DNA from 2 places in the Variovorax robiniae genome. Region 2 is predicted to be linked to the other one. Evidence: predicted binding sites of a transcription regulator. Region 2 holds the regulator's gene; the other holds the start of a gene.
The links. Region 2 encodes LexA, which represses DNA repair genes until DNA is damaged. Its sites were predicted from a motif close to ACTGTATNNNNATACAGT; they were not measured.

Region 1 (10,485 bases), on a different contig from region 2:
GCCCTACACCAACCCGATGGGCCAGACCTACGACACCGGTCGCTTCGAGCATGTGATGGATCAGGGCCTGGCGCTGGCCGACTGGAAGGGTTTCGAGGCGCGCGCTGCCGAATCGAAGCAGCGCGGCAAGCTGCGCGGCCTCGGCATCGCGACCTTCCTGGAATGGACCGGAGGCAACGTGTTCGAGGAACGCGTGACCGTGTCGGTGCTGGCCGACGGCATCATCGAGGTGTTCTCGGCCGTGAACGCGATGGGCCAGGGCATCGCCACCTCGCTCGCCCAACTCGTGGTCGACACCTTCGGCGTGCCGCTCGAACAAGTGCGCGTGGTGCTCGGCGATACCGACCGTGGCGACGGCTTCGGCAGCGCCGGCTCGCGCTCGATCTTCACCGGCGGCTCGGCCGTGCGCGTCGGCTCCGAGCGCACCATCGACCATGCCAAGGGCCTGGCCGCGAAGGAACTCGAAGCCGCGCCGGAGGACGTGAAGTACGCGGAAGGCACATTCACCGTGGCCGGGACCGACTTGCGCATCGGCCTGTTCGAACTCGCCGGCAAGCAGCCCGACCACCGCATCTTCATGGACTCCACGAGCTCCGTGGCCGGCCCGACCTGGCCCAACGGCTGCCACATCAGCGAGGTCGAGATCGACCCGCTGACGGCGGACGTCGAGGTGGTGGCCTATGCCTCCGTCAACGACGTCGGCAACGTGGTGAACCCGATGATCGTGCGCGGCCAACTCGACGGCGGCGCGGTGCAGGGCATCGGCCAGGCGCTGCTGGAGCAGATCGTCTACGACCCGGAGACCGGCCAGCCGCTGACCGGCAGCTTCATGGACTACGCGATGCCGGTGGCGCGCACCTCGCCCGACTTCAAGACAGAGATGGACCAGTCCACGCCCTGCAAGAACAACCCGCTGGGCGTGAAGGGCGTGGGCGAACTCGGCACCATCGGCGCGACGCCGTCGGTGGTGAATGCGGTGGCGGATGCGCTGGCGCGCAACGGCTTCGGGGCCAAGACAACGCAATTGCAGATGCCGCTGAGCCCGACCCGGCTCTGGGCGCAGATGCACGGCTAGTATCAAGCCCACCCCCGAATGCGCCTTCGGCGCCGGGGCGGCCGCCAGAGGCGGCTGCTCTTGCGGGCCGTCCAAGCCTGCGAAGGCAGGCTCGGAGCCGCGGCCCTCAGCCCCTCAAGGGGGCGCACCCAGCGGCCCGGCAAAGCCGGTTCCGCGGGTGCCCACGAACAGGCATTGCTCGCGTTGGCGTCATCCGTCGCGCATGTTCAGGCGCCGTTGGCGTTGCGCGTCAGGACCAGATGCGTTGCTTTTTCTGAAGCGGCGCGCTCGGTACAGGTGTAGCCCAGCGCGCGAAGGTCGAGTCCGTGGAAGAGGTGTTCCCCCTGGCCGAGCAGCACTGGCGCCACCGCCAGGTGCATCTCGTCGATGAGGCCTGCCTGCAGGTACGCGCGGATCACGCTCACCCCGCCACCCACGCGCACGTCCTTGCTCCCGGCCGCTTCCCGAGCCCTCGCCAGAGCCTCATGAATGCCACCGGTGACGAAGTGGAAGGTCGTGCCGCCCTCCATCTCAAGCGAGGGCCGGGCATGGTGCGTCAGCACGAAGACCGGCACGTGGTACGGCGGATTGGCGCCCCACCAGCCCTTCCATTCGAGGTCGGGCCACGGCCCCCGGACCGGACCGAACATGTTCCTGCCAAGGATCCAGGCGCCGAGGTTCGCGAAGCCCCTCGCGGCAAAGTCGTCGTCGACGCCCGTGCTTCCGTCGTCGCGTCCGAACAGCATGCGCTGGAAGGTGCGGGTCGGAAAGACCCAGCCGTGCAGCTCGCCGCCGTTGCGTCCCAGTGGATGTTCCAGCGACTGTTCCGGCCCCGCGCCGTAGCCGTCCAGCGAGACAGAAAAGCTCGCGACCCGAAGTTTCGACATGTCTTTTTCCTTGAAACGCCAAGAGCGTAGAGGGATCTTGCTCTCCTTCGTGAAACACCGCGGAACCGGCTCCGCCGGGCCGCTGGTGTTGCCCCCGGTAGGGGGTGAGAGCCGCAAAGCGGCGACCTGGGGGCGAGCCTAGCTCAACCACCCCTTGCGCCCGAAGTACCACATCGGCACCAGCGCACTCGCCGCCATCATGATCACCACATACGGATACGACAGCCCGCCCAGGAACTGCAGTTCCGGGAACTGCATGTTCATGCCGTAGATGCTCGCCACCAGCGTCGGCGGCAGCAGCGCCACGCTGGCCACCGAGAAGATCTTGATGATCTTGTTCTGGTTGATGTTGATGAAACCGACCGTTGCATCCATCAGGAAGTTGATCTTGTCGAACAGAAAGGCCGTGTGGTTGTCCAGCGATTCGATGTCGCGCAGGATCTGCCGCGCCTCCTCGAACTGTTCGGCGCTCAGCATCTTGCTGCGCATCATGAAGCTCACAGCGCGGCGCGTGTCCATCACGTTGCGGCGGATGCGGCTGTTCAGGTCTTCGTGGCGCGCGATCTCGCCCAGCACCTCACTGGCCAGCGCATCGGTCATGTTGCCGCGCAGCACCTTTTCGCTGACCTTCTTCAGGTCGTCGTAGATGTTCTCCAGCGTGTCGGCGGAATATTCGGCGTCGGCGTCGAACAGCTTCAGCAGCACTTCCTTGGCATCCTCGATCAGGCCCGGCGCGCGGCGCGCGCGCATGCGCACCAGGCGGAACACCGGCACGTCCTCGTCGTGGATCGAGAACAGCACGCCGCGGCTGCGCAGCTCGTTGTTGTGCTGGTTCAAGATGAAGGCCACGCGCACCGAACGCGGGTCCTCGCTGTCATCGATCAGGAAGTCGCTGCGAATATGCAGCTCGCCGTTGTCTTCCTCGTAGAAGCGCGCCGATTCCTCGATGTCCTCGTCCATCGCGTCTTCCGGAATCGACAGCCCGTAGTACTGCTTCACCCAGCGCTTTTCCTCCACCGACGGCGACTCCAGGTCGACCCAGATCGGCTGGAACTTGGACAGCTCTTCCAGCGACTCGATTTCTTCCTGGACGAGTCGGCCGTTGGCGAGCGTGAAGATATTCAGCATGGCGCGGATTATCTGTTGCCGACTGTGACTACGCCGTGCATCGCGTCGGGATGCCTCCCTCTCCCTCAGGGAGAGGGCCGGGGTGAGGGCAGGCCTCGCACGCCGCAACCTTTGCGTGCTGGATGAATGTACAGTTCACATTCCATGTCGATGCTCGCCGAAGCTCCCTCTCCCGCCGTCGAAACACCCGCGCAACGCCTCGCGTCGGTACTCGCCGCGCTCAACGACGAGCAACGCGCGGCCGTCACGCATGCATCGCCCGAGCCGCTGCTGGTGATCGCAGGCGCCGGCTCCGGCAAGACCAGCACGCTGGCCCATCGCGTCGCGCACCTCATCGCCCAAGGCGCCGATCCGCGGCGCATCCTTCTCCTGACCTTCTCTCGCCGTGCCGCCCAGGAAATGGAGAAGCGCGCCGGCCAGGTCGTGGCCCGCGTGCTCGGCCTTCGCTCCGAGGCGCCGCCCGCCTTGCCGTGGGCCGGCACCTTCCACGGCATCGGCGCGCGCATCTTGCGGGAGCATGCGGCGCGGATCGGCCTCGACGAGAACTTCACCATCCACGACCGTGGCGACGCCGAAGACCTCATGGGCCTGGTGCGCCACGAGATCGGCCTGTCCGCCAGCACGCGGCGCTTCCCGCGCAAGGGCACCTGCCTCGCCATCTATTCGCGCTGCGTGAACACCCGCGAGCCGCTGGAAGACGTACTGAAGCACACCTTCCCTTGGTGCGCGGAATGGGCGGCCGAACTCAAGCGCCTCTTCGGCGGCTACGTCGAGGCCAAGCAGCAGCAGAACCTGCTCGACTACGACGACCTGCTGCTGTGCTGGGCCGAGATGATGAGCGAGTCGTCGCTGGCCGAATTGGTCGGCTCGCGCTTCGACCATGTGCTGGTCGACGAATACCAGGACACCAACCGCCTGCAGGCCGCGATCCTGATCGCGCTCAAGCCCGATGGCCGCGGCCTCACCGTGGTCGGCGACGACGCGCAGTCCATCTATTCGTTCCGCGGCGCGACGGTGCGCAACATCCTCGACTTTCCGGGCCAGTTCTCGCAGCCGGCGCGCATCGTCACGCTGGAGCGCAACTACCGCTCGACGCAACCGATCCTCGACGCGTCGAACGCCGTCATCGCGCATGCCGCCGAGCGCCATGCCAAGACCCTCTGGACCGACAAGCCCTCCGCCGGCCATCCCCAACTGGTGCTGGTGCCCGACGAGGCGCAGCAGGCCACCTGGGTCTGCGACCGCATCCTGGCGCACCGGGAGGGCGGCCTGGCGCTGAAGTCGCAAGCCGTGCTGTTCCGCACTTCCAGTCACAGCGCCGCGCTGGAGCTGGAACTGGCGCGCCGCAACATCCCTTTCGTGAAGTACGGCGGGCTCAAATTCCTCGAAGCCGCCCACGTCAAGGACCTGCTGGCGGTGCTGCGCTTCGTCCAGAACCCACGCGGGCGCATGGCCGGCTTCCGGGTCACCCAACTCATTCCGGGCGTCGGTCCCGCCACCTCGTCGCGATTGCTCGACGCCATGGGCGAAGCAGCGGATCCCGGCGCAGTGGTGCGCGATTTCCAACCGCCCCCTGGCGCTCGCGCGGAATGGCAACGTTTTGCCGACATCTACGCCCAGTTGCGCGCACCGGCATCGCCCTGGCCGGCCAATGTGGAACTCGCGCTGAGCTGGTACCTGCCGCACCTGGAGCGCCTGCACGACGATGCCGGCGTGCGGCGCGGCGACCTGGAGCAATTGGCCCGGCTGGCGTCAGGCTATTCATCGCGCGAAAGCTTTCTTACAGAACTTACGCTCGACCCGCCCGCCGCCACCAGCGACCGTCCCGGCCCGCCGCTGCTCGACGAGGATTACCTGATCCTTTCGACGATCCATTCGGCCAAGGGCCAGGAGTGGCGCTCGGTCCATGTGCTCAACGTGGTGGATGGCTGCATGCCGGCCGACGTGGCGCAAGGAGCGGCCGAACTGGAGGAGGAGCGGCGGCTGCTCTACGTCGCGATGACCCGTGCGCGCGACCATCTGCACCTCGTCGTGCCGCAACGGTTCTACGTGACCCAGCAGGCGGCGCGGGGCGACCGCCATGTGTACGCCGGACGTACGCGCTTCATCGACGCGGCCGACGCCGCCCGCTTCGAACACGTCACCTGGCCGCCACCGCCCGAGCGCCCGGTCTTCGTGCCGCCGCCGGCCGCGGCCATCGACCTTCGCAATCGCCTTCGAAACGCCTGGAAATAGCGCGGTCTTGCCGGCATCCGCTGAAGTGAATGAAAAGTCGCTACAGCGTTTTTGAAACGGTTGGTAACTACCTTCAGCGTGTGCAATGCATCACGGTTTTTGGCGTGATTCGAGTATTGCAATTCGATGACACGGGGGGCATAGTGAACCGGACCGCTCGCGAGTTTCTTCAACCACCCCTCTTTCCCCCTCCCTTCCAACACCTCTTCTTCCGCTCCTTTCCCTTTCCATTTCCTGTCCATGTTGTTCCCGCGGCCCCGCGCTCAGCCGAGGCGAGGTCCTTTTCACCAACGGTCTTTCAACGGTCTATCCCAGGAGGTCATTCATGAATCTGACGATCAGCGGTCATCACCTCGACGTCACTCCGGCATTGCGCAGCTATGTCACTAGCAAGCTTGATCGAATCACCCGCCACTTCGACCAGGTGGTCGATGTCAAGGTGCTGCTCACGGTTGAAAAGCAGAAGGAAAAGGAACGCAGGCAACGCGCCGAATGCAACATTCATGTGAAGGGCAATGACATGTTCGCCGAGTCGAGCCACGCTGATCTCTATGCCGCTGTCGACGAGCTGGTCGACAAGTTGGACCGCCAGGTCGTGCGCCACAAGGACCGCCTGCAGGACCACCATCACGCGGCGCCCAAGCGCATCATGTAAGCATGTAGTACAGAGTGATTCGAGCCATTGAAAGTGGCTCAGGGCAAACACTCTTGCGGGCCGCCTTTTGGCGGCCCTTTGCTTTTCGCGGGCTCGGTGCATAATCGCCGTCGCCCCGTCCCAAACATGAATCGCCTCGCGTCCATCCTGCCGCCCGCTCAAGTCCTCGTGAGCGTCGACGCTACCAGCAAGAAACGTGCCTTCGAAGAGGCCGGCTTGCTGTTCGAAAACCTCCACGGCCTCGGCCGCGCCCTGATCACCGACAGCCTGTTCGCGCGCGAACGGCTCGGTTCGACCGGGCTCGGCCACGGCGTGGCGATACCGCACGGACGCATCAAGGGCCTGAAGGCGCCGATGGCGGCCGTGTTCCAGTTGGCCGATCCGATCGGCTTCGATGCGCCGGACGAACAACCCGTCGTGCTGCTGATCTTCCTGCTGGTGCCGGAAGCGGCCACGCAGAAGCACCTGGAAATCCTCTCCGAGATTGCGGAACTGCTGAGCGATTCCGGCCTGCGGGAGAAGATCAAGTCGAGCACCGATGCCGGCGCCCTGCATGCCTTGATCGCCGGCTGGCAGTCGGCGCAAGTGGCGTAGAACCTCGCTTCTTCAGAGGCTCCTGGTTCCTGCGCGGCGCCCGGTGCGAGCCATGGCGCTGGCCCGGCTTGGCAGGTTCCACGGTATTCTCGGACTGAAATCCCAAGGCCGGCCCCCTCCAATCCCCCATGAAGCACACAGTCATCAGCGCGGACGCGATGTTCGAGGAATTTCGCGGCTCGCTGCGCTGGGAGTGGCTGGCGGGGTTGGGCGCATCCGAGCGGCAATTCGAATCGGATGTGATCAGCCGGGCGCAGTCGGCTGCGGACCTGGTCGGCTACCTCAACTACATCCACCCCTATCGCGTGCAGATCCTCGGCTCGCGCGACGTCGCCTACCTCACGCGCGGCACCAAGGAAGACTGCGCCCGACGGATCGCGCGCATCGTCACGCTGGAGCCGCCGATGCTGGTGCTGGCCGACGCGCAGACCGCGCCGGACGAACTGCTGTCGATCTGCGAGCGCGCGCAACTGCCGCTGTTCGCCACGCGCGAGTCCTCGGCCCTTGTGATCGACCTGCTGCGCGCTTACCTGTCCAAGCACTTCGCCGAACGCACCTCGATGCACGGCGTGTTCATGGACATCCTGGGCATGGGCGTGCTGATCACGGGGGAGTCGGGGCTGGGCAAGAGCGAACTGGGCCTGGAGCTCATCTCGCGCGGCAACGGCCTGGTGGCCGACGACGCGGTGGACGTGTTCCGCATCAACCAGAACACCATCGAGGGCCGCTGCCCCGAGCTGTTGCAGAACCTGCTGGAAGTGCGCGGCATCGGCTTGCTCGACATCCGAGCGATCTTCGGCGAGACGGCGGTGCGGCGACGCATGCGGCTCAAGCTGATCGTGCACCTGGTGCGGCGCGACAGCTTCGAGCGCGACTACGAGCGCATGCCCTCGGCGCCGCTGACGCAGGACGTGCTGGGCGTGCCGGTGCGCAAGGTGATCATCCAGGTGGTGGCCGGCCGCAACATCGCCGTGCTGGTGGAGGCAGCCGTGCGCAATTCGATCCTGCAGTTGCGCGGCATCGACACGTACGCCGATTTCGTCGCGCGCCACCACAAGGCGATGGAAAGCGGCCTGGCGGACTGATTTGCCGCCCAGGTCCGTCGTCTTTACGGAGCTTTACCGACGGGCGGTGCAGTCGGCACAGAGCCCGTAGAGCGACATGGCGTGGTCCTGCAGGATCCAGCCCTTGTCCTTGGCAACCATCTGCTGGCGGCGCTCGATCTCGGGGTCGTAGAACTCCTCGACCTTGCCGCAGCCGGTGCAGATCAGGTGGTCGTGGTGCTTGCCTTCGTTGAGCTCGTAGACCGCCTTGCCGCTCTCGAAGTGGCTGCGCTCCAGGATGCCGGCCTGCTCGAACTGCGTCAGCACGCGGTAGACGGTGGCCAGGCCGATGTCGGAATGCTCGTTGAGCAGCACGCGGAAGACGTCTTCCGCCGTCATGTGCCGCTGCCCGCCGGACTGGAAGATCTCGAGGATCTTGAGGCGCGGGAGCGTGGCCTTGAGGCCGGTGTTCTTCAGTTCTTCAATGTTGGCCATGGTGGTTTCTGTGATGGCCGTGCGGACCCGGTCCGCCGGGGGCCAGCCGCTACAATGGTTCGATCATATCGCTACCCTTTCTCCCCATGCCCGTCATCCCCCATTGCCGATCGGGCGCGCTGGCCGCTGCTGTGCTGACGTGCCTGAGCCTGGCAGCCTGCAGCAGCGTTGGCGACAGCACGCGCAGCGCGCTCACGGCGGTCACGCCCTACAAGGTCGAAGTGGTGCAGGGCAATTTCGTGTCCAAGGAACAGGTCGGGGCGCTGCGCCCGGGCATGTCGCGCCAGCAGGTGCGCGACATCCTCGGCACCTCCTTGCTCTCCGATGTGTTCCATGCCAATCGCTGGGACTACGTCTTCACAATCCGGCGCCAGGGCGTTGAACCGCAGCAGCGCCGCCTGACGCTGTTCTTCGACGGCGAGTTGCTGCAACGCTTCGAGGGCGACGAGATGCCGAGCGAGGAAGAATTCGTCGCCACGCTCGACACGCGCCGCAAGAGCGGCAAGGTGCCGGAACTCGAGCTTCCCGAAGACAAGCTCAAGAAGATCGCACCCGTCGAGCCGGACAAGCCCGCCGACGAAGCCGCCGCGAAGCGCCCGCCGCTGCCCGCCAGCTATCCTCCCCTCGAATCGACGGCTCGCTGATGCACCGCATTGCCATTGCCGGCGCGTCCGGCCGCATGGGGCGCATGCTGATCGAAGGCGTTCGCGGTGCCGACGACTGCCAACTGGCGGGCGCGCTTGACATCGCCGCCAGTCCGGCCATCGAGGCCGATGCCGGCGCCTTCCTCGGTGTCAACACCGGTGTCCCGATCGTCGCGGACCTGCGCGGAGGCCTGAAGAACGCGCAGGTGCTGATCGACTTCACGCGGCCCGAAGGCACGCTGGCGCATCTCGCCGCCTGCCGCGAACTGGGTGTGCAGGCGGTCATCGGCACCACGGGTTTCAGCGACGCGCAGAAGGGCGAGATCGCCGAGTTCGCGAAGGACATCGCCATCGTGCTGGCGCCCAACTTCAGCGTGGGCGTCAACGTCACCTTCAAGCTGCTGGAAATGGCGGCGAAGGCGCTTTCGACGGGCTACGACATCGAGATCATCGAGGCGCACCATCGGCACAAGGTCGATGCGCCCTCGGGCACCGCGCTCAAGATGGGCGAGGTCATCGCCGACGCGCTGGGCCGCGACCTGAAGGACTGCGCCGTGTACGCCCGCGAAGGCATCACCGGCGAGCGCGATCCGTCGACCATCGGCTTTTCCGCGATCCGCGGCGGCGACATCGTGGGCGACCACACCGTGCTGTTCGCCGGCATCGGCGAACGCATCGAGATCACGCACAAGTCGGCCAGCCGTGCGACCTATGTGCAGGGCAGCCTGCGCGCGGTCCGCTTCCTGGCGGACAAGAAGGCCGGGCTGTTCGACATGTCGGACGTTCTCGGCCTGAAGTGACGAGCGTCGGGCTCGCCGTCACCGGATGACCGTCCTCGAGCAGTTGACCCAGGGCGACGGTGTCAGCCGTGGCGTCGCGGCGCTGCTGCTGGCGATGTCGATCGCGAGCTGGGTCGTGATCCTCTGGAAGACCTGGTTCCTGCGCGGCGGCACGCGCGACCTGCTGCGCAGCGTCGCGGCCTTCTGGCAGGCGCACTCGATCAACGAGGCCTTGAGCCACGTCAAGTCCTTCGACCGCAGCACGCTGGTGCTGCCGTCGGTGGTGGCGTTGCAGGCCCTGGCCAGTACACCGGCGGCCAAGGGCAGCTTGGGCGCCACGGGTGGGCGCGACGCGCACCTGACGCGGGTGCTGCGCGTGGCCCTGCACGGGACCATGCGTCGTGTCTCTGCCGGACAGATCCTGCTGGCGACCGTGGGGGCGACCGCGCCTTTTGTCGGCTTGCTGGGCACGGTCTGGGGCATCTACCATGCGCTGACCGGCATCGCGCAGTCGGGCGCCTTCACCATCGACAAGGTGGCCGGGCCTGTCGGCGAGGCGCTGATCATGACGGCCGCCGGCCTGGCCGTCGCAATCCCGGCCGTGCTGGCCTACAACTGGTTCGGTCGCGTCATCGGGCGGATCGAGGCAGAGCTGGAAGGCTTTGCGCACGACCTGCTGGCGGTGTTCGGCGAGCGGCCTGAGGCTGGCCTGCCGGCGGCTGGGACGATGCTGATCTGATCATGGCCTTCGGTCGCACCGCCCTCGGCAGCAGCAGCGGCAGCGGCGGGCGCGCCACGGGTGCGGGCGGCCAGCGGCCTCTGTCGGACATCAACGTGACGCCGCTGGTGGACGTGATGCTGGTGCTGCTGGTGATCTTCATCATCACGGCGCCCTTGCTGGCCAGTTCGATCCGGCTCGACCTGCCGCAGACGGATGCCGGAAAGCCGAACGAGGAGCCCCGCTTCGTAAG
Region 2 (10,485 bases):
AGGCGCCATCCCCACCAGCCGTGCCTGCTGGGCCGAATTGGCGGCAAAGCAGCCCAGGCCCCATGGCAGCAGCACCAGGGCGAAAACCACGAAGGTGACGCCCAAGGGCCACAGCAACAGGCTCGTTGCCATGAGCACCGTGGTCACCAGGGCAGCGCGCCCGGCACCGATGCGATCGATATACCGACTGACCAGCAGATTGCCGACCAGCCCGCAGGCGCCAAACCAGCCCCACATGAAGCTTTGCGCCGTCGCGTCGGCGCCGAGTTGCATCTTGAGCAGCGGCGCGAAGTAGGCGAACACCACGAACTGGCCGGTGCTCTGCAGCGCGGTGACCGTCAGCACGCCCATCAGGGCCGGACTCTTGAAAACGCGTGCCCAGGCTGCCCGAGTGAGTGCCGCAGGGCGGATACCGGTCGGCATGGTCCACCAGATCGTGGCGGCGCTGAACAATGCGGCGACCGCGATCGCCACGAAGGCCGTGCGCCAGCCGTAGTGGCCACCCAGCCACGCGCCCAGCGGCAGGCCCAGCACCGAGGCCATCGACCACCCCAGGAAGACGAAGGTCACGCCCCGCCCGCGTTGGTCCGCCGGCACCAGCATGCCCACCGATGCCGCGGCCTGCGCCGTGAAGATGGCCGGGGCGAGCATCGTCAGCATGCGCGTGAGCAGCAGTCCGATGTAGCTAGGCATGAGGGACGCTGCCACGTTGCAGACCGCGTACCAGACCATCGTCAGGGCCAGCAGCGCGCGCCGATCCCAGCCCGCGACCAAGGCCGCCAGCAGCGGAGCGCCGAAGCAGACCACCAAGGCGCCGGCGGTCATCACCTGCCCTGCGGCCGCCACACTCACGCCGAAAGACCCGCTGATCTCGTTCAGCGTGCCCGCGACCAGCATGACGCCGGTGCCGATGACGAAATTACCCGCCAGCAACGCCCAGAGCGCGGCTGGGAGCGGAGGGCGGCTCAACGACGAACCTGCAACGCGCCAGGATTGACGATGTTGGTCGGATTGCCCTTGATGAAACTGGCAACGTTGTCGAAAGCCTGCCCGAAGTAGAGCTCGTAGCTCTCCTGCTCCACGTAGCCGATGTGCGGCGTGCAGATGCAGTTCTCCAGGCGCAGCAGTGCGTGCCCCTGCAGCGGCGGCTCGCTTTCGAAGACGTCGATCGCGGCAAGTCCCGGCCGGCCACGATTGAGCGCCGCGAGCAGCGCATCGGACTCGACGAGCTCGGCGCGCGACGTGTTCACAAACAGCGCGGTCGGCCGCATCCTCGACAGGTCCGCCAAGGTCACAATGCCGCGCGTCTCATCCATCAACCGGAGGTGGACCGACAGTACATCGGACATCTCGAACAGCGCTTCGCGGCTCGGCGCGATCTGCAGCCCGTCGGAGCGCGCCTTGGCGCAGCTCGCCTCGCGGCCCCAGATGATGACCTGCATGCCGAAGGCCTGACCGTAGCGCGCGACCAGTTGCCCGATGCGGCCGTAGCCCCAGATGCCCAGCGTCTTGCCCTTGAGCACCGATCCCAGGCCGAAGTTCGGTGGCATCGACGCCGACTTGAGGCCGGACTGCTGCCAGGCGCCATGCTTGAGGTTGCTGATGTACTGCGGCAGCCGGCGCATCGCGGACATGATCAATGCCCAGGTCAACTCGGCCGGTGCCAGTGGCGAGCCGCTGCCCTCGGCCACCGCGATGCCCAACTCACTGCATGCGTTCACGTCGATGTGGCTGCCCACCCGGCCGGTTTGCGAAATGAGCTTGAGCTTGGGCAGCTTCTCGACCAGTTGCCGCGAGATCTGCGTGCGCTCGCGAATCAGCACGATTACATCGGCGTCCCGCAATCGCACCGACAGCTGTCCGATCCCCTTGACGGTGTTGGTGTAGACCTTGGCGGCATAGGCGTCGAGCTTGCTGGCGCAACGCAATTTGCGCACCGCATCCTGGTAGTCGTCGAGGATCACGATATTCATGGCGCGTTATTGTGCCTTGCCCCCTCGACGGCCGTGCGCCGTCGGTCTCGCGCTCGCAAGGCCGCATGCCCCTCGCGTGGCGCGCATCAGCGCCCGCAACGCTCGGGGACTTGTTCAGCCTTGACTCAATGCATCAGGCGCCTGGCATCGTCCGCGGCTTCCAGCGCGGCGAGCCGGTCGAGTTCGGCGCAGACGTCAGCCATGCGGCCCGAGATGACGACGCGGCCTGCGCCGCTGGTGGTGCGCTGCGCGTCGAGTACGCGCACCACGCGCAAGGGTCGGGCGGCTGGCGCCGCCTTGCCTGCGGATGCGCGGGCGGTGCAGCCGGGGCGGACCGCCACGTAGCGCAAGCCGGTCCGGTTGCGCGCCGGCATCCAGCGATTGGCCAGCGATTGAAGGGGCGTGAAGATTTCGGCCAAGGTCAGAAAAGCGATTCCCATGTGAACTCCAGTTTGGTCAGAGGTTGAACACAGGCAGGATTTCTTCAGGTCGACTGCAACAGGGTGATGGCCTCTTCGCCATACGCCCGCCACCTGCGGCAGTCGAAATTGGCTACATCAGCATCGTGTTGCGGATCAGGCCGACGGCCAGGCCCTCGATCTCGAAGGGCTCGCCGGGCTGCACGATGATGGTGGGGTAGTCGGGGTTCTCGGCATGCAGTTCGATGACCTGCTTGTTGCGTCGCAGTCGCTTGACGGTGACTTCATCGCCGATGCGGGCGACGACGATCTGGCCGTTGCGCGCTTCCTTGGTGGCCTGCACGGCGAGCAGGTCGCCATCCATGATGCCGGCATCGCGCATGGACATGCCGCGCACCTTGAGCAGGTAGTCGGGCTGGCGCTGGAACAGCGTGTTCTCGACGTAGTAGGTCTGGTCGATGTGTTCCTGCGCAAGGATGGGCGAACCTGCCGCGACACGGCCGACGAGTGGGAGCGCCAGTTGCGCCATGCCGGGCAGGCCCAGCGAATACTGGCTGGAACGCGTTTCGTTGATGGCGCGGAGCACCTCGCCCTTCAGGCGGATGCCGCGGGAAGTGCCGCTGACCAGTTCGATGACGCCCTTGCGTGCCAAGGCCTGCAGGTGTTCCTCGGCCGCGTTGGCGGATTTGAAGCCGAGTTCAGCCGCGATTTCTGCACGTGTTGGCGGCGCGCCGGTGCGAGCAATCGCGCTCTGGATCAAGTCCAGGATCTGTTGCTGGCGGGCGGTAAGCTTGACGGCAAAGTTCGACAGGTTGAGCATGCGCTTGACTCCTAGCGGCACTGGCTGAATATCCAGTAGCTGTATTTTTAACCAGTTTCTGAAAGATGGCAAGCATGGTCGCGAGCAAGTCAGCGAAGGGGTCCAGGCGGGTGGTGGTGCTCGGCACGGGAGGCACCATCGCCGGCCGCGCCGCGCAGCCTGGCGACAACATTGGCTACACGGCAGCGGAGGTCGGCGTAGCAGATCTGCTGGGTGGCATCGACGTGGCTGGCGTCTCGCTGCACGCGGAGCAGGTGGCGCAGGTCGACAGCAAGGACATGGACTTCGCGATCTGGCAGCGCCTTGCTGCGCGCTGCACCCATTGGCTGGAGCAATCCGATGTCGCCGGCATCGTGATCACGCATGGCACCGATACCTTGGAAGAGACGGCGTTCTTTCTGCATTCGGTGCTGCGCTCGCAGAAGCCCGTGGTGCTGACCTGTGCGATGCGACCGGCGACCTCGCTGTCGCCGGACGGTCCACAGAATGTGCGGGATGCGGTGGTCACGGCCGCCACCGCGGATGCGCGCGGCGTGCTGGCGGTGTGCGCTGGCGTGATCCACGGGGCGATCGATGTGCAGAAGGTGCACACCTATCGGCTTGACGCGTTCGCCTCCGGTGACGCGGGACCGATCGGCTACGTCGAGGAGAGCGCGGTTCGCTCCGTGCGCGCGTGGCCTTCGATGAACACGCAGTGGTCTGCTGCGGACATGGATGCCATCTCACGCGCCAGTGCTGCGCCTCGCGTGGAGATCATCCTGAGCCATGCCGGTGCGAGCGGCGCGATCGTCGATGCGCTGGTCCAGGAGCAGGCACTTGAAGGCGATGCCGCGGTGAAGGGACTTGTGCTGGGCGCCACTGGCAATGGAACGCTGCACCATGCGCTCGAAGCGGCTGCCTTCAGGGCGCAGGAAGCCGGCATCGCGGTGTTGCGCGCCACCCGCTGCACGAGTGGCCGTATTTTGCCGAAACCCGGGGATGCGTTGCGCGACGCCGGCAGTTTGAGTCCGGTCAAGGCGCGCATCGCGCTGATGCTCGAACTGCTGTCTCGTCAAGCACCGCGCTGAAGCGGTACGGCAGAAGTGGGGCCCGACGCCGGACCCTTCTGAACGCTTAGCTGCTCAGGGCCGCAAAGGCGCGCTGCGTGATGTCATCGACGCTGCCCACACCGGCAATCGCGCGGTATTTGGGCGCGGCGCCAGGCTCCGTCCTGGCCCAGGTCGCGTAGTAGTCCACTAGCGGTCGGGTCTGCTGGCTGTAGACGTCGAGCCGGTGGCGCACCGTCTCTTCCTTGTCATCGGGGCGCTGGATCAGCGGCTCGCCGGTCACGTCGTCGATGCCTTCGACCTTCGGCGGATTGAACTTGACGTGGTAGGTCCGGCCCGATGCCGAATGCGAGCGGCGGCCGCTCATGCGTTCGATGATGTCGGAGAAGGGCACTTCGATCTCGAGCACGTAGTCGAGCTTGACGCCTTCGGCTTTCATCGCCTCGGCTTGCGGGATGGTGCGGGGGAAGCCGTCGAACAGGAAGCCATTGGCGCAATCCGGCTGCGTGATGCGTTCCTTGACGAGGTTGATGATCAGGTCGTCGCCAACCAGTCCACCCGATTCCATGACCGACTTGGCCTGCAGCCCGAGCGGCGTGCCGGCCTTGACGGCTGCGCGCAGCATGTCGCCGGTCGAGATTTGCGGAATGCCGTACTTCTTGCAGATGAAAGTCGCCTGCGTGCCTTTACCTGCCCCGGGGGCGCCCAACAAAATCAGTCTCATGGTGTCCTCGAAAGGGTTCTTGGGATATCGATTGACGCCCCACGCATGCCGCTCGGGCAAGGTCAGGGTCATGACTGCGTCGAGGATAGCATGGGCATTTGCCGTGTTTCCTCGGGGAAAGCCGGTCTCGGCCTATGCCATCGAGGCGATGCGCGCACGCACGCGCACCAGGTCTTCGGGCGTGTCGACGCCAGGGCCCGGCGCATGGTCGCTCACGTGCACCGCGATGCGATGTCCGTGCCACATGGCGCGCAGTTGCTCGAGCGCCTCGGTCGATTCGATGGGCGCGGGCGGCAGCGTCGGAAACTGGCGCACGAAACCGGCGCGATAGCCATAGATGCCGATGTGCCGCAAAGGCGCCGGCGACGGCAAGGCGCTCAGGGACTTGTTGGCAAGGCCGTCGCGCCACCACGGTATCGGCGCCCGGCTGAAGTAGAGCGCATGACCGCGCGCATCCAGCACGGCCTTGACCACGTTCGGATTCAGAAAGTCTTCGGTCGAATCGATGGCGTGCACTGCAGTGCTCATGGACGCGTCAGGTTCGTTGGCCAGCGTGATTGCGACCGCATCGATCAGCGACGGATCGATCAATGGCTCGTCGCCCTGGACGTTGACCACGATTTCATTGTCGGCCAGTCCGAGCAGCACGCAGGCCTCGGCCAATCGGTCACTGCCGCTCACATGATCCGTGCGGGTGAGGAGCACTTCGACGCCGTGTGCCCGGCAAGCGTCCACGATGCGCGCGTCATCGGCGGCCACCACGACGCGCGCGGCGCTGGACAGATGCGCGCGTTGTGCGACACGGACCACCATCGGAATCCCGCCAATGTCGGCCAGCGGCTTGTCCGGCAGGCGCGTCGATGCGAGGCGCGCCGGGATGAGCACGACAAACGGAGGCTTCGCGCCGTCCTCATGGCTTCTCACGGGAGCCGCGGCGCCCGGAATCGATCCGATGTTGCTCAAAGCCCCAACTCGTCGTCGGTGAGGGTTCGGGCCTCGTTCTCCAGCAAGACCGGAATGCCGTCGCGCACCGGATAGGCGAGGCGTGCGGAGCGGGAGGAGAGTTCCTGCTTCTCCGGGTTCCAGGTCAGCGGCCCCTTGGTCACGGGGCAGACCAGCAATTCAAGCAGCTTGGTGTCCATCGAGCGATGATAGCTTTGCGTCGAGCGCAGCATAGAACGCGGGCTCCGGTACGAACACCAGCGGCACGGCCAGTGCCTCCGGCGCCACGCGCCAGAGCTTGACGGCGTCTTTCTCAGTGCAGAGGAGGAGTTGGTTTCCGGCCGGACGCTGCCAGCCGTCGAAGTCGAAGTGGTCCGGCAATGGGAAGCAGCGATCGGGCCGGATGCCTCGCGTCCGCAGCATCTCGAAAAAGCCCTCGGGCTTCGCAATGGCAGCCAACGCGACAACGGGCTGGCCCACCATTTCCGAGAGGGGGACGTGGCTGCCGTCACTGCGCAATGCATGGTCGGCCAGCATGCGCTGTGAGCGGAAGCCTTCGGCGAATGCCGGTTGCGCGCCGGTGTGCAGCACCAGGTCGCAGCGTCGCGGCCAGTGCTCGCGCAAAGGCCCTGCCGGCAACAGCCAACCGTTGCCGATGCCGCGGTCGTCGAACACGCAAAGCTCGATGTCCCGTGCGAGGGCCAGGTGCTGAAGGCCGTCGTCACTCACGATGAGCCTGGTTCGCGGATAGTGCTGCAGCAATGCGCGTGCGGCCTCGATGCGTTTCGCCGCGACGAAGACCGGCACGCCGGTGAGGCGGCGTGTCAGCGCGGCTTCGTCGCCGACATCGCGTGGATCGGCGCCGGGCAGCGCCTCCCGGCAATCATTCGTCTTGCGGCCGTAGCCTCGCGAGATGACACCGACCTCGATGCCGCGCGCGCGAAGATGCCGTACCAGCGCAATCACCACCGGTGTCTTTCCCGCCCCTCCAGCGATGACGTTGCCGACCACCAGCACCGGCACGCCCACGCGCTCGGTGCGCAGCGCGCCAATCCGAAAGAGCCAGCGCCGGACGGCAGCCAACGCACCAAAGATCAGCGAGACAGGCCACAGCAGCGACGCCAGCGGGCCGCGACCGAGCCATGCCTGCTGCAGATCCAAGACTCAGCGCCCGGCCTGCGCGGCCGACTGCGTTGCGAAGGTGATCTGCATCAGGCCGGCGCGGCGAGCACCTTCCATGACCGTGATCACCGATTGATGCGAGGAGTTGGCATCGGCGCTGATGACCACCACCGAATCCTTGCCACCGCGGGAAGCGGAAGAGAGCGCGGCGGCCACGGTCTCGACGCTGCGGTCGGGCAGGACGGTCTTGTTGATCGAGTAGCGGCCGTCGGCCGACACGGCGGCGATGATTTCCTTGGGGTAGTCGCGTTGCGCGTCTGCGTCGGCCACCGGCAGGCGCAACTGCATCTCGGTGAACTTGCTGTAGGTGGTCGACAGCATCAGGAAGATCAGCACCACCAGCAGCACGTCGATGAACGGGATCAGGTTGATCTCCGGCTCGTCGCGCGCGCCGTGGCGGAAATGCATGCGGTCCCGCGTCATGACAGGCGATCGCAGCGCCAGCCCACAAGAGCGAGGGGCAGCGAGTTCAGGAAGTGACGGGGCATTCGGCTATTTCCTCAGCGCGTTCAAGTGCCGCGCGAATCGCTCGCCGGCGAGTTCCAGGTTCAGCAGGTACTCGTCGACGCGCGTGCGGAAGTATCGCCAGAAGATCAGTGTCGGAATCGCGACGATCAGACCGAAGGCCGTGTTGTAGAGCGCGATCGAGATGCCGTGCGCCAGCTGCGCCGGGTTACCCGACCCCACGCCGCCGCTCGCCGGCGACTGCGAGCCGAAGATCTCGATCATGCCGATGACCGTTCCGAGCAGCCCCAGCAACGGCGCGGCGGAAGCTATGGTCGCCAGCGCCGGCAGCCAGCGCTCCAGCTTGTGCGCAACGGTACGGCCGGCCGCTTCCATGGCAGCGCGCAGGTCGTCTTCGGTGCAGCGCGGATTCGCGTTGAGCGCGCGGAAGCCCGAGGCCAGAACTTGGCCGAGCGCGGAATTCTGTTCCAGCTTGGTCACCACGTCCGGCCCCGGGATCGCGGAATGAGATACCGTGATCGCTTCGTCGAGCAACTTGGGAGGCAGGACGCGAATGGTCTTGAGGTTGACGAAACGCTCGATGACCAGCGCAAGCGCCAGCACCGAGCAAGCGAGCAGCGGCCAGATTGGCCAGCCCGCGGCAACTATGATCGATAACAAATGATTCTCCGGCCGGGTGGATTGCAAAAACCGGCGCGATTATCTCCGAGGGACCGGTCTGCGAAGGGAGCGCCAACCCTGTAAGACCCGACGCACAGTTTCTGTGGACAACTTTGTGAGTAACTGCGCTGGAAAGGCATCCGGAGCCGCATGCAGAGGGGCTTCCATTAGATCGACTTAATTTTGAGCAGCATATTTTTCAACAAAATCAATAACTTGCACGGCGGAGCCTGTATGTGTGGCGTCTTCGGCAAGTCGCCCACACTTGGTGCAAGCTGCTGTGGAGCAATCACTGGGCCAGCTCGCTTTTTCATGGGTTTCGTGTGAGTGAATTCAATGAGAATCCGGCGCTCGCGCGCCGTGTCTGGCCGGTCGGCGCGTTGTGTCGCGCAGTGGCCGATGCGCTCGACGCGCGCTTCAACCCGGTCACCGTGCGCGGAGAGATCTCTGGCTTCTCGCGCGCCTCGAGCGGGCACTGCTACTTCTCGTTGAAAGATGAAGCGGGCCAGTTGCGTTGCGCGATGTTCCGGCGTGCCGCCAGCCTGCTCGACTTCCAGCCGCGAGATGGCGACCAGGTCGAAGTGCGCGGCCGGCTCGCGGTCTACGAGCCGCGGGGGGACCTGCAACTTGTTGTGGAAAGCCTGCGCCGCGCCGGGCAGGGAGCGCTGTTCGAGCAGTTCCTGCAACGCAAGGCGCGGCTGGAGGCGGAAGGCTTGTTCGATCCCGCCCGGAAGCGCCCGATACCGGTGATGCCGACGCGCATCGGCCTCGTGACCTCGTTGGGCGCGGCCGCATTGCATGACGTCGTCACGGCGCTGCGTCGCCGCGCACCGCATGTCGAAGTGGTGCTGGCGCCCGCGGCAGTGCAAGGCGCGCAGGCGCCGGCCGAGTTGGTGGCGGCGCTGCGAGCGCTCTACGTACTGACGCCCGCACCGGACGTGATCCTGCTGGTTCGAGGTGGTGGCTCGATCGAAGACCTCTGGGCCTTCAATGACGAGATCCTGGCGCGCACGATTGCGGCCAGCCCGATGCCCCTGGTGAGCGGTGTCGGTCATGAAACCGACTTCACGATTGCCGATTTCTGCGCCGATGTGCGCGCCCCCACGCCCACGGCGGCGGCCGAACTCGCGGCGGCCCCGCAGGCGCTGTGGCTGGAAGCGCTCGGCCTCGTGGGCGAGCGCCTGGATGACGCGCTCGGCCGACGGCTGGACGTGCTCGGCCAGCGGCTCGACCTGGCTGCAGGCCGGCTCGGCCGGCCGTCCGGCCTGGTCGCCCGCCAGCGCCTCGGCCTGGCGCATCAGGCCCAGCGGATGCACCATGCCGTCGTCTCGCGGACAGAGCGACTCGCACAGGCGCAGCGTGTATTGCAAGCCGACCTTCCGTTGAAGGTCGCGCGCTCGCTGGCGCAGCGACAGGATCGCCTGGGGCGCATCGGCGATCGACTGCAACTGCTCGACCCGGCCCTGGTGTTGCAGCGCGGCTATGCATGGCTGGCCGATCCGCAAGGGCGTGCGATCACCAGCGCAACCCAACTTGGGCCCGGCGACGCGGTGCGCGCGCGCCTGGCGGACGGTACGGTTTCAATGACTGTCGATGCCGGCTGAATGGTGACGCCCGCGTCCGACATGCGGCGCGCCAATCCTTTCTAGAATGCAGCACTCCCACAACCAACCCACGAGTCAAGAATCATGGAACACGTACTTCCCCCGCTGCCGTATGCAATGGATGCGCTGGCCCCCGAGTATTCGAAGGAAACCCTCGAGTACCACTATGGCAAGCATCACAACGCCTACGTGGTGAACCTGAACAATCTTCAGAAGGGCACCGAGTTCGAGTCCATGACGCTCGAAGAGATCATCAAGAAGTCCAGCGGCGGCATCTACAACAACTCCGCCCAGATCTGGAATCACACGTTCTTCTGGAATTGCATGAAGCCGCAAGGCGGCGGCGCACCCACCGGCGCCCTGGCCAAGGCCATCGACGCCAAGTGGGGCAGCTTTGACGCGTTCAAGGAAGCCTTCACCAAGTCGGCCGTCGGCAACTTTGGTTCGGGCTGGACCTGGCTGGTAAAAAAGCCGGACGGCACGGTCGACATCGTCAACACCGGCGCTGCCGGCACGCCGCTGACCACCGCGGACACCGCGCTGCTGACCATCGACGTGTGGGAACACGCCTATTACATCGACTACCGCAACCTGCGCCCGAAGTTCGTCGAAACCTTCCTGGCCAAGCTGGCTAACTGGGATTTCGCCGC

Region 1: the regulator LexA is predicted to act here: its motif matches at 3,187-3,204, upstream of WKW79_RS24310 (ATP-dependent helicase).

What each region holds. Positions count from the first base shown of each region.
Region 1 is NZ_JBBKZS010000012.1:100,132-110,616, reverse strand. It holds gene WKW79_RS24325 (xanthine dehydrogenase family protein molybdopterin-binding subunit) at 1-1,075, shown strand, start outside; gene WKW79_RS24320 (dihydrofolate reductase family protein) at 1,282-1,941, opposite strand; gene corA (magnesium/cobalt transporter CorA) at 2,080-3,069, opposite strand; gene WKW79_RS24310 (ATP-dependent helicase) at 3,220-5,304, shown strand; gene hpf (ribosome hibernation-promoting factor, HPF/YfiA family) at 5,630-5,959, shown strand; gene WKW79_RS24300 (PTS sugar transporter subunit IIA) at 6,086-6,553, shown strand; gene hprK (HPr(Ser) kinase/phosphatase) at 6,682-7,638, shown strand; gene fur (ferric iron uptake transcriptional regulator) at 7,672-8,091, opposite strand; gene WKW79_RS24285 (outer membrane protein assembly factor BamE) at 8,178-8,735, shown strand; gene dapB (4-hydroxy-tetrahydrodipicolinate reductase) at 8,735-9,535, shown strand; gene WKW79_RS24275 (MotA/TolQ/ExbB proton channel family protein) at 9,561-10,253, shown strand; gene WKW79_RS24270 (ExbD/TolR family protein) at 10,256-10,485, shown strand, end outside.
Region 2 is NZ_JBBKZS010000007.1:25,503-35,987, reverse strand. It holds gene WKW79_RS17520 (MFS transporter) at 1-969, opposite strand, end outside; gene WKW79_RS17515 (D-2-hydroxyacid dehydrogenase family protein) at 966-1,973, opposite strand; gene WKW79_RS17510 (hypothetical protein) at 2,099-2,413, opposite strand; gene lexA (transcriptional repressor LexA) at 2,526-3,212, opposite strand; gene WKW79_RS17500 (asparaginase) at 3,287-4,279, shown strand; gene adk (adenylate kinase) at 4,326-4,982, opposite strand; gene kdsB (3-deoxy-manno-octulosonate cytidylyltransferase) at 5,115-5,906, opposite strand; gene WKW79_RS17485 (Trm112 family protein) at 5,942-6,124, opposite strand; gene lpxK (tetraacyldisaccharide 4'-kinase) at 6,105-7,085, opposite strand; gene WKW79_RS17475 (ExbD/TolR family protein) at 7,089-7,514, opposite strand; gene WKW79_RS17470 (MotA/TolQ/ExbB proton channel family protein) at 7,599-8,231, opposite strand; gene xseA (exodeoxyribonuclease VII large subunit) at 8,555-9,835, shown strand; gene WKW79_RS17460 (superoxide dismutase) at 9,920-10,485, shown strand, end outside.